DNA from 3 places in the Kaistia nematophila genome. Region 3 is predicted to be linked to each of the others. Evidence: riboswitches for the same ligand, from Rfam matches in the RefSeq annotation. Region 3 holds a riboswitch; each other region holds the start of a gene.
What was found. Region 3 has a riboswitch for cobalamin ahead of OSH07_RS11335 (ribonucleoside-diphosphate reductase subunit alpha). Riboswitches for the same ligand answer to the same signal wherever they lie in the genome.
Positions count from the first base shown of each region.

Region 1: it holds a riboswitch for cobalamin, as region 3 does, so the genes downstream of both, OSH07_RS04635 (CbtB domain-containing protein) here and OSH07_RS11335 (ribonucleoside-diphosphate reductase subunit alpha) in region 3, are expected to answer to the same signal.
Region 2: it holds a riboswitch for cobalamin, as region 3 does, so the genes downstream of both, metE (5-methyltetrahydropteroyltriglutamate--homocysteine S-methyltransferase) here and OSH07_RS11335 (ribonucleoside-diphosphate reductase subunit alpha) in region 3, are expected to answer to the same signal.

Region 1 covers NZ_JAPKNK010000002.1:73,631-76,893, forward strand. Annotated here, with positions in the region: gene fdhD (formate dehydrogenase accessory sulfurtransferase FdhD) at 1-588, shown strand, start outside; gene OSH07_RS04615 (formate dehydrogenase subunit delta) at 578-811, shown strand; tRNA gene OSH07_RS04620 (tRNA-Asn) at 1,020-1,095, shown strand; tRNA gene OSH07_RS04625 (tRNA-Asn) at 1,186-1,261, shown strand; gene OSH07_RS04630 (hypothetical protein) at 1,477-1,734, shown strand; cobalamin riboswitch at 1,765-1,982, shown strand; gene OSH07_RS04635 (CbtB domain-containing protein) at 2,013-2,213, shown strand; gene OSH07_RS04640 (CbtA family protein) at 2,230-2,973, shown strand; gene cobU (bifunctional adenosylcobinamide kinase/adenosylcobinamide-phosphate guanylyltransferase) at 2,978-3,263, shown strand, end outside.
Region 2 covers NZ_JAPKNK010000002.1:662,657-665,919, forward strand. Annotated here, with positions in the region: gene metE (5-methyltetrahydropteroyltriglutamate--homocysteine S-methyltransferase) at 1-1,682, opposite strand, end outside; cobalamin riboswitch at 1,788-2,010, opposite strand; gene OSH07_RS07400 (ArsC family reductase) at 2,069-2,419, opposite strand; gene OSH07_RS07405 (efflux transporter outer membrane subunit) at 2,750-3,263, shown strand, end outside.
Region 3 covers NZ_JAPKNK010000004.1:98,096-101,358, reverse strand. Annotated here, with positions in the region: gene OSH07_RS11340 (AraC family transcriptional regulator) at 205-1,077, shown strand; cobalamin riboswitch at 1,148-1,360, shown strand; gene OSH07_RS11335 (ribonucleoside-diphosphate reductase subunit alpha) at 1,469-3,263, shown strand, end outside.

The sequences.
Region 1 (3,263 bases), on a different contig from region 3:
CAGGAGATCGGCGTCGAGCTGCGCATGTGGCTCGCCGCGTCTCGCGGCCAGGCGCTGGCGCAGCGTCGGCGCTACATGGCCGGGCCGACCGGCTGCGGCCTCTGCGGCATCGACAGCCTCGCCGAGGCGATGCGCCGTGTGCCGCCGGTCGACCAGGCCACGCGCTTCAGCGCGCGGGAGATCCGCGGCGCGCTGGCGGCGCTGGCGCCGCTGCAATTGTTGAACGGCGAGACCCATTCCATGCATGCCGCCGCTTTCGCGCTGCCGGGGAAGGGCGTCGTTGCATTGCGCGAGGATGTCGGTCGCCACAATGCGCTCGACAAGCTCTGCGGTGCGCTGGCGCGGGACGGCATCGACGGGGCGTCCGGCATGGTGATCCTGACCAGCCGCGTCTCGGTCGAGATGGTGCAGAAGACGGCCATGATCGGCGCGCCGTTGATTGTCGCCGTGTCGGCGCCGACCGCGCTCGCCGTCCGCACAGCCGAGGCCGCCGGCATCACGCTGGCGGCCATCGCGCGCGGCGACAGCTTCGAAGTCTTCACCCATCCGCATCGGATTGCCGAGGAAGTTGCAGCCCATGTCGTCTGATACGTCCGAGAAGCTCGTCTACATGGCGAACCAGATCGGCAAGTTCTTCGCCAGCCAGGGCGCGGAGAAGGCCCCTGCGGCGATCGCCGAGCATCTGCGCAAGTTCTGGGACCCCCGGATGCGGGCCGGCATTCTCGCCCATCTCGACGCCGGCGGCGCCGGGCTCGACCCGCTCGTCCGCCAGGCGGTGGAGAGATTGCGCGAGATGGCGGCGGCGCGATAGGCGCGTTCGGGCGGCCGGGAGACCGCCCGGCGATATTTATGCGGCTGCGGATCCGGGTTCGATCGTTCGAGTTATCCCCACGCCAAACCCGCGGGAACGCTACGTTTTGGCGCCCCTTGCCCTATATGGGCGGAAAACATGCGTTTTAGGTCTTTGCAAGCCGATACGGGCTTTGCTATAGCCTCGCTCACAGCAGCGGCGACGCTGTTCCGCGATAGCTCAGTTGGTAGAGCAGGTGACTGTTAATCACCGGGTCGTTGGTTCGAGTCCAACTCGCGGAGCCAAATTCGATCAAGGGGTTGGATGGATAGCCATCTAGCCCCTTGATTGTTTCCGAGCCTCGACGAGGCGAGGAAAGGGGCCGCATACGCTGTTCCGCGATAGCTCAGTTGGTAGAGCAGGTGACTGTTAATCACCGGGTCGTTGGTTCGAGTCCAACTCGCGGAGCCAGTTTTGATCAAGGGGTCGGATGGATAGCCATCCGGCCCCTTGATTGTTTTCCGCCTCGCGCTTGGCGCTCGGCGTCTCTCCCGGTTCACTGCGGACGGCAGGACGGGGTGTTGCAATCGGGCCGGCCTCTTCCACATAAAAGGACAGCCTCGAGCCTCCCGCGACGCGGGTTGATGGCGGGCTTTGAACAATCCTCCCGGGAGTGCCCGACCCGCATGGCATCCATTCGTTTCGGCAAGAAGGCGATCTCCCTCCCGCGCAGCCGCACGGCGCGCGTCGCCATCGGCGGCGGCTTCCTGCTGGGCGGCGTGCTCGGATTCCTGCCGGTGCTCGGCTTCTGGATGGTGCCGGTCGGGCTGGTGGTGCTGTCGCACGATTTTCCGCGCGTGCGGCGCCTGCGCCGGCAATCCGAAGTCGCGATCCTCCGCCGCTGGGCCCACTTTCGCAACAAGGGCACCGCCGCCGCCAAATGAGCGGCGACTTGCGCCGGAGCGGCAATCCATCTAGCGTCATTTTGCGTCGGTTCCCCCGATGGACCCAAGGTTCAGGGGGATGAAATGGGAATTCGGTACGGAAGGACCCCTAGCGGGATTCCAATGCCGAAGCTGCCCCCGCAACTGTATGCGGCGAGCGACCTCGCGATGGCCACTGGGAAACCGGGAAGGCGTCGAGGAAGCTGCGACCCGCGAGCCAGGAGACCAGCCAGCGCCTCATACCAGTCAGCCGTCGGTGGGACGGCCAAGGAGACGCTATGTCCAATCTTTCCAAGGCCGCAACGCGGTCCACGTCGATTTCCGGTGTAGAGGCGCAGGCGGGTTCCCGCATCGTCCCGGCCCTGTTCGCCGTCGCCTTCGGTCTGTTCCTGTTCATCGGCACCGGCTTCGCCGCGCCGAGCCTGATCCACAACGCGACTCACGACACCCGGCATTCCCTCGGTCTGCCCTGCCACTGACGCCATAGGGATCAACATGTTCAAGACGATCATCCTCAGCGCCTTCGGCGCGGGGCTTGCCGTGGGCATTGCGCTGTCCGTCGTTCAGGCGGTCACCACCGAGCCTCTGATCCTCCACGCCGAAACCTTCGAGAACGCCGAGCCGGCGCCGGCCGCCGCCGCCGCGCCGCACGAGCACTCGACGACCGAGGCCCATGCGCATGAGGCGGCCGCTCCCGAAGCCGCTCCGGCGCATCAGCATGACGAGGACGCGTGGTCGCCGGCGGACGGCTTCGAGCGCTCGGCCTACACGCTGCTCGCCAACCTGCTGATGGGGGTCGGCGTTTCGGCCGTTCTGCTCGGCCTGATGTCGATCCGCGGCGGCAAGATCGACGCGCGCACCGGCGTGCTCTGGGGCGTGGCCGGCTTCTTCGCCGCCTCGCTGCTGCCGTCGCTCGGCCTGTCGCCGGAGCTTCCCGGCACGGCAGCCGCCGAGGTCACCTCGCGGCAGGTCTGGTGGCTCTCGACCGTCGCTGCCTCGGCGATCGGCCTTGCGCTGATCGTTTTCAGCGGTTCGTGGCTGCTGAAGGCTGCCGGCCTTGTCATCGGCGTGCTGCCGCATGTGATCGGCGCACCGGTGCCGCCGACGCTCGAAGCCTCCTATCCGGCTGGCCTCGGCGGCGAGTTCGTCGCGGCCTCGCTGGTGGTCAGCGCGCTGCTATGGGCGCTGTCGGGCCTCTTCTCCGGCTGGCTCTATCAGCGCCTGTCCCGGACGGCCTGAGATCGTGGCACCTTCCGCGCCGCGCACGGCGCTCGTCCTCGGCGGCGCCCGCTCCGGCAAGAGCCGCTTCGCCGAGGAACTGGTGGCCCGCACCGGGTTGCCGGCCACCTACCTCGCCACCGCCGAGATCCGCGATGCTGAAATGCAGGCGCGGATTTCGGCGCATCGCGACCGGCGAGGCCTCGACTGGACGACGGTGGAAGAGCCGCTCGACCTGACAGCCCGGCTGGCTGATCTCGCCGATCCCGGCCGCGTCATCCTCGTCGATTGCCTGACGCTCTGGCTCTCCA
Region 2 (3,263 bases), on a different contig from region 3:
ACCGTCATCGGCTTCGGCCGCGACACGTCGCCGAACAGGATCGGCGGCCGCACATAGCGCGAGCCATAGCTCTGCACCCAGCCGGACTTGGTGAAGGCGAAGCCGGCGAGCTGTTCGCCGAAATACTGCACCATGTCGTTGCGCTCGAACTCGCCATGGACGAGCACGTCGAGCCCGATTTCCTCCTGCCAGCGGATCGCCGCCTCGGTCTCATGGCACAGGAACGCCTCATAGGCGGTGTCGTCCAGGGCGCCCTTGGCATGCGCGGCGCGCGCCTTGCGCACCTCTGACGTCTGCGGGAAGGAGCCGATCGTCGTCGTCGGGAAGGCCGGCAGGTCGAGCACGCCCTGCTGCAGCGCGTGCCGCTCGACAAACGGGCTCGCCCGCCGCGCTTGCTCGGCGGTGACGGCGGCGGAGCGGGCCGCCACGGCGGCGTCATGAACCCGGGGCGACGTCGAACGCGTGCCGACGGCAAGCACCGAGGCGGCGATCTCGGCGGCGACGCTCTCGCGCCCGCCCGCCAGCGCCCGGCCGAGGCTCGCCAGTTCGCCCATCTTCTGGACGGAGAAGGCCAGCCAGCTCTTCAGCTCGGCGTCGAGTTCGGTTTCCTGTTCCAGGTCGATCGGCACATGCAGCAGCGAACAGGACGAAGCGATCTGGATATGATCCGAACCCCGGCGCGCCACCACCGGCTCCAGCCGGTCGAGCAGGGTGGCGAGATTGGCGCGCCAGATGTTGCGGCCGTCGATGACACCAAGCGACAGCACGAGCCCGCGCGGCGCCTTCGCCAGCACGGCATCGAGCTGCTCCGGCGCGCGAACGAGATCGAGATGCAGGCCCGCGACGGGCAGCTCCAGCGCGGTGTCGAGATTGTCGCCGAGCGCGCCGAAATAGGGGGTGAGCATCAGCTTCAGCTTGGGCAGCGCATAGGCGAACATGCCGTAGGCGACGCGGAGCGCCTGCCGGCTCTTGTCGTCGAGGTCGAGGACGAGGCAGGGCTCGTCAATCTGCACCCATTCGGCGCCGTTCGCCGCCAGCCGGCGCAGCATCTCGACATAGGCCGGCAGCAGGCCGGGCAGCAGCGACAGCGGATCGAGCGAGGCATCCTTGCTCTTGCCGAGTTTCAGATAGCTGACGGGACCGAGCAGCACCGGCCGCGTCTCGTAGCCGAGCGCCTTCGCCTCCAGATATTCGTCAAGCGGCTTGGTCGCGGCGAGGCTGAAGCGCTGCCCGGCCGTGAATTCCGGCACCATGTAGTGGTAGTTGGTGTCGAACCACTTCGTCATTTCGAGCGCCGGCACGCCCTGCCCCGCGCCGTGATGATGATGCCCGCAATCCGCATGCGCGCCATCGCCCTGGCTGCCGCGCGCCATGGCGAAATAGGTGTCGAGCGGCACCGGGCCGCCGGTCCAGCCATAGATCTCCGGGATCGCCCCGACCATGAGGCTGGTGTCGAGCACATGGTCATAGAGCGAGAAATCGTTCGACGGGATGTTGGTGACGCCGAGCGCATGCTGGCGCGCCCAGTTGGAGGCGCGAAGCGCGGCGGCGCTGGCGAGCAGGTCATCGGAGCGGCTCTTGCCGGACCAGTAGCTTTCGAGGGCAGACTTGAGCTCGCGGCGCGGACCGATCCGCGGCGTACCGAGCGTGCTGACAGGCAGCGTGGAAGGAGAAGGAGACATCGGCTTACCCCAAATGTTTGGGGGCAAAGGCCGAGCGGACGCATGCGTAGAATCCCGGCGCGAAGAACGGCGGGCGCAAGCGCACCACCGGGACACCCCGCCCAGGGACGTTATGAGGTCGCGGCAGGTCTCCTGGCTCGCGGGTCGCCGCCCCGGCCCGGCCTTCCCGAAGCTCTCGCTTCAGTGACACGGAATGGACCCGGGCTCGCCGCTCACAGTTGCGGGGGCAGCTCCGGCATTGCCCGCCCCTTCGGACAGACGCACCGGATTCCCTCTTAGCCCTGGCGCCGCGCAGACGGCCCAGGGAACCACGACGCCCGACTCCTAGGCGTCGTGCCGCCCTCCGTCAAGCGGGATATAAAGATATCCTTATATCAACATGAGGCCTATTCGAACGCCGCCGCATAGATCTCCGGCTTGAAGCCGGCCAGCAGGCGACCGTCGCCGAGATCGAGGATCGGCCGCTTGATCATCGAGGGCTGCGCCTGCATCAGGCCGATCGCCTTGCTGGCGTCGAGATCCTGCTTGTCGGCGTCTTCGAGCTTGCGGAACGTCGTTCCCGCCCGGTTCAGCACCGTCTCCCAGCCCAGCTCGCCGACCCAGCGATCGAGATGGGCGCGATCGATGCCCTCGGCCTTGTAATCATGGAACGCATAGGAAATGCCATTGGCATCAAGCCACTGCCGGGCTTTCTTCATCGTGTCGCAGTTCTTGATGCCGTAGATCGTGACCGTCACGCCGTCTTTCTCCTGTGAGGCAGGCTGGCTGGATCCAGCCGCCCGCGATTCCCTGCGCCGATCATAGCGGCTGCCACGCCAGACATGCAGATCCGGCCTCCGCGAAGGCCGCGTGCAAGACGCCGCAGCGCAATCTGCATGCGGCCATGCGCCCTGCCGGGCGGCGTTGACGGGCCGTCGAGCCGACGAATATAGCTAGCCTTCATTATAATTAATTTGGATTCACACTTGCTTCTTCAAAGGCTTCCGGTCGCCCGGCAATTTGCGGAACCGCGCTCCGGACAGGCTCCATCCGGAGCATCCCAGCGCACGTCCGCCAGACTGTCCCGTCTGGGGCTGCTGCTTGCCCTGACGACGGCGCTCGGCGGCTGCGTCGTCGTCGGGCCGGATGTCGAGAAGCCGACAGTCTCGCTGCCGATGAAATGGAGCGCCGGCTCCGCGGTCAAGCCGTCGAAGCCGCCGGAGCTGTCGCAATGGTGGCAACACCTCGGCGACCCGATGCTCGATGATCTGGTGAACGAGGCCGTCGCCGGCAATCTCGACGTCGCCACCGCCAAGGCCAGCATCCGCGAAGCGCGCGCCAGCTACCGCCAGACGGTCGGCACGCTTCTGCCGTCGGCCAATGGCAGCGGCGCCGCCACGCGCAGCAAGAGCAATGGCGACGTCTCCAGCCAGTTCCAGGCCGGGCTCGACGCCAGCTGGGAGCTCGACCTCTTCGGCGGCAACAAGCGCGCCGTCGAGGCGGCCCGCTATGGCATGGATGCGGCCGAGGAAGAATTGCGCGCGGCTCTGCTCACCATGATCGGCGACGTCGCCAGCAACTATGTCACCGCCCGCGGCTACC
Region 3 (3,263 bases):
GCGGCGCTATGCCAGGCCGCGCGGCGCGATGGGGCATTCAGAAAAGGTTCGAAATTGCCTCGAATTCGGCAGGGCGCTGGCAGCCTTGGGTGGTATTGGCTCATCCGGCTGCTCTTTTTCTTCGCCCGGTCGCTCTGCGTGAGGCTAGTATGCGCAAGGTTCAGGCACGGACCAGAGAGAATTTGTGCTTTCGCGGGTGATTTTATGCTCGACAAACTGGCGCTTCGCGCCCCGGTCATGAAGACGGTTTCGCTGCCGCGCGGCCGCCACAGGCTGCACACCATGCCGACCAGCACGGGCTACGAGACGCGCAGCGACGCGAGCTATAGCTGGGACGGCCGCAAGCGCGGCCAGACCCCTTTCACCGTGCTTCAGCACACCGTTTCGGGCTTCGGCAACCTGCGCTATGAGCGGCGCAATTATCGCGTCGGCGCGGGCGAGACGATGCTGGTGATCGTGCCGCACAACCACTGCTATTCCGTCGAGCCGGGCACGCCCTGGGAGTTCTTCTGGATCTCGATGAACGGGCAGGAAGCGCTCCGCATCCATCGCCAGATCCTGGAAGCCACGGGGCCGATCCTGCGGCTCCGGCCCGACACCATCGACCACCTCGCCGATTGCAGCCTGCGGCTGGTCGAGGGCGGCGGCGAGACCCCCGGCGCGGCTTCGGCGATCGCCTACGAGGCGGCGACGGCGCTCTATGACGACGTGTTCGGCTCGCATGGCGCCTCGCTCGCCGACAATGGCGTCATCCAGCGCGTGATCGAGCACATCCTCGCGAATCTCGACAAGCCGCTGTCGGTGCCGGAGCTGGCCGAATTCTCCGGCTTCAGCCGGGCGCATTTCTCGCGCATGTTCGCGGCGAGCGAGGGCATGCCGCCGGCCGAGTTCGTGCTGCAGGAGCGGATGCGCCGCGCCGCCCGCCTGCTCGCCGGCCAGCAGGTCTTGTCGGTGAAGGAGGTCGCGGTGCTGTCCGGCTTCGACGATTCCAACTATTTCGCCAAGGTGTTCCGCCGCTTCTTCGGCACCAGTCCGACCGAGTTCCGCACCACCGGCATGTATGCGAGCGCCTGCTGAGGCCGGCCGCCCACCTGATTCGTTGTGAGTCAAGAATAACTACATGTTGACGGAGAAAGCCGAGAAGCGCACTACATCTGCGTGTCGAGGCTCTTTCGAGTCGCAAGATCCGGGAGTTTGAGGGAATGCCGGGACGCCCTGAAAAGGGTGAAGCCGGAGCTGCCCCCGCAACTGTGAACGGCGAGTATCTGTCCGGAGAGACCACTGGAACCGTGAGGTTCCGGGAAGGTGGGCAGAACGACGACCCGTGAGCCAGGAGACCTGCCTCGACAGATTGAAAACGTCCTCGGGCGGGGTGTCCCGGTGGAGCGCTGGAACCGTGCGGCCTTTTTCGGGCCGCGCGTTCTATTCGCTTCGGCTCGCCCCCGCTCCAACATCTGGGCTGAAGCCGATGTCACTCACGATCGATTCCGACCGCAGCGTACCCCTCGCGTCCAACCCGTCGCATTCGCCGGTTCCGGTTCCGTCCAAGGCGTCTGCCGCCGCCACGCCGGCATTTCATGTCATTCGTCGCAACGGCTCGGTGTCGCCCTTCGACGCCGCCAAGATCGCCGTCGCGCTCACCAAGGCGTTTCTCGCCGTCGAGGGCAACAGCGCCGCCGCCTCGCGCCGCGTGCACGAGATCGTCGACGACCTGACCGGCCAGATCGTCAGCGCGCTGACGCGCCGCGTCGGCTCCGATCGCGCGCTGCATATCGAGGACGTGCAGGACCAGGTCGAGCTGGCGCTGATGCGCGGCGAGCACCACAAGGTCGCCCGCGCCTATGTGCTCTATCGCGAGGAGCGCGCCCGCGCCCGCCGCACGGCCGAGGCGGCCGTTCCCGCCGGCGCGCCGCTGTTCCAGGTGCGCGGCGCCGACGGCATCCTCCGCCCGCTCGACGAGCGCCGCCTGCAGCTCGTGGTCGACGAGGCCTGCGCCGGCCTCGCCGATGTCGACGCCGCCGCGATCCTCGCCGAGACGCGCCGCAACCTCTATGACGGCATCTCGCCGGCCGAGCTGGCGCTGGCGCCGGTGATGGCGGCGCGCACGCTGGTCGAGAGCGAGCCCAACTACGCCTTTGTCAGCGCCCGCCTGCTGCTCGACATGCTGCGCGCCGAGGCCGTCTCCTTCGTCGAGGGCGTCGTGGCGCAGCCGACCCAGGCCGAGATGGCGACCCGCTATGCCGACTATTTCCCCGCCTTCATCCGCGTCGGCATCGAGCACGAGCTGGTCGATCCCGAGCTCGGCCGCTACGACCTCGCCCGCCTTGCCGCGGCGCTGAAGCCCGAACGCGACCTCAACTTCCAGTTCCTGGGCCTGCAGACCCTCTACGATCGCTATTTCCTGCAGACCGGCGGCACCCGCATCGAGCTGCCGCAGGCCTTCTTCATGCGCGTCGCCATGGGCCTGGCGCTGCGCGAGATCGACCGCGAGACGCGGGCGATCGAGTTCTACGACCTCTTGTCGTCGTTCGATTTCATGGCCTCGACGCCGACCCTGTTCAATTCCGGCACGCTGCGGCCGCAGCTTTCCTCCTGCTTCCTGACCACGGTGCCGGACGATCTCGACGGCATCTTCAAGTCGGTGAAGGACAATGCGCTGCTGGCAAAGTATTCCGGCGGCCTCGGCAATGACTGGACGCGCGTGCGCGGCCTCGGCGCCCACATCAAGGGCACGAATGGCGAGAGCCAGGGCGTGGTGCCGTTCCTGAAGGTGGCGAACGACACCGCGATCGCCGTCAATCAGGGTGGCAAGCGCAAGGGCGCCGTCTGCGCCTATCTCGAGACCTGGCATGTCGACATCGAGGAATTCCTCGATCTCCGCAAGAACACCGGCGACGACCGCCGCCGCACGCATGACATGAACACCGCCAACTGGGTGCCGGACCTGTTCATGCAGCGCGTCGCCGAGGACGGCGTCTGGACGCTGTTCTCGCCCGACGAGACGCCGGACCTGCACGACCTCTACGGCCCCGCCTTCAAGACCGCCTATGAGGGCTACGAGGCGAAGGCGAAGCGCGGCGAGATGCGCGTCCACAAGGAGGTCAAGGCGACCGACCTCTGGCGCCGCATGCTGACCATGCTGTTCGAGACCGGGCATCCCTGGATCACCTTCAAGGATCCCTGCAACATCCGCTCGCCGCAGCGCCATGCCGGCGTCGTGCACTCGTCCAATCTCTGCACCGAGATCACGCTCAACACCTCGA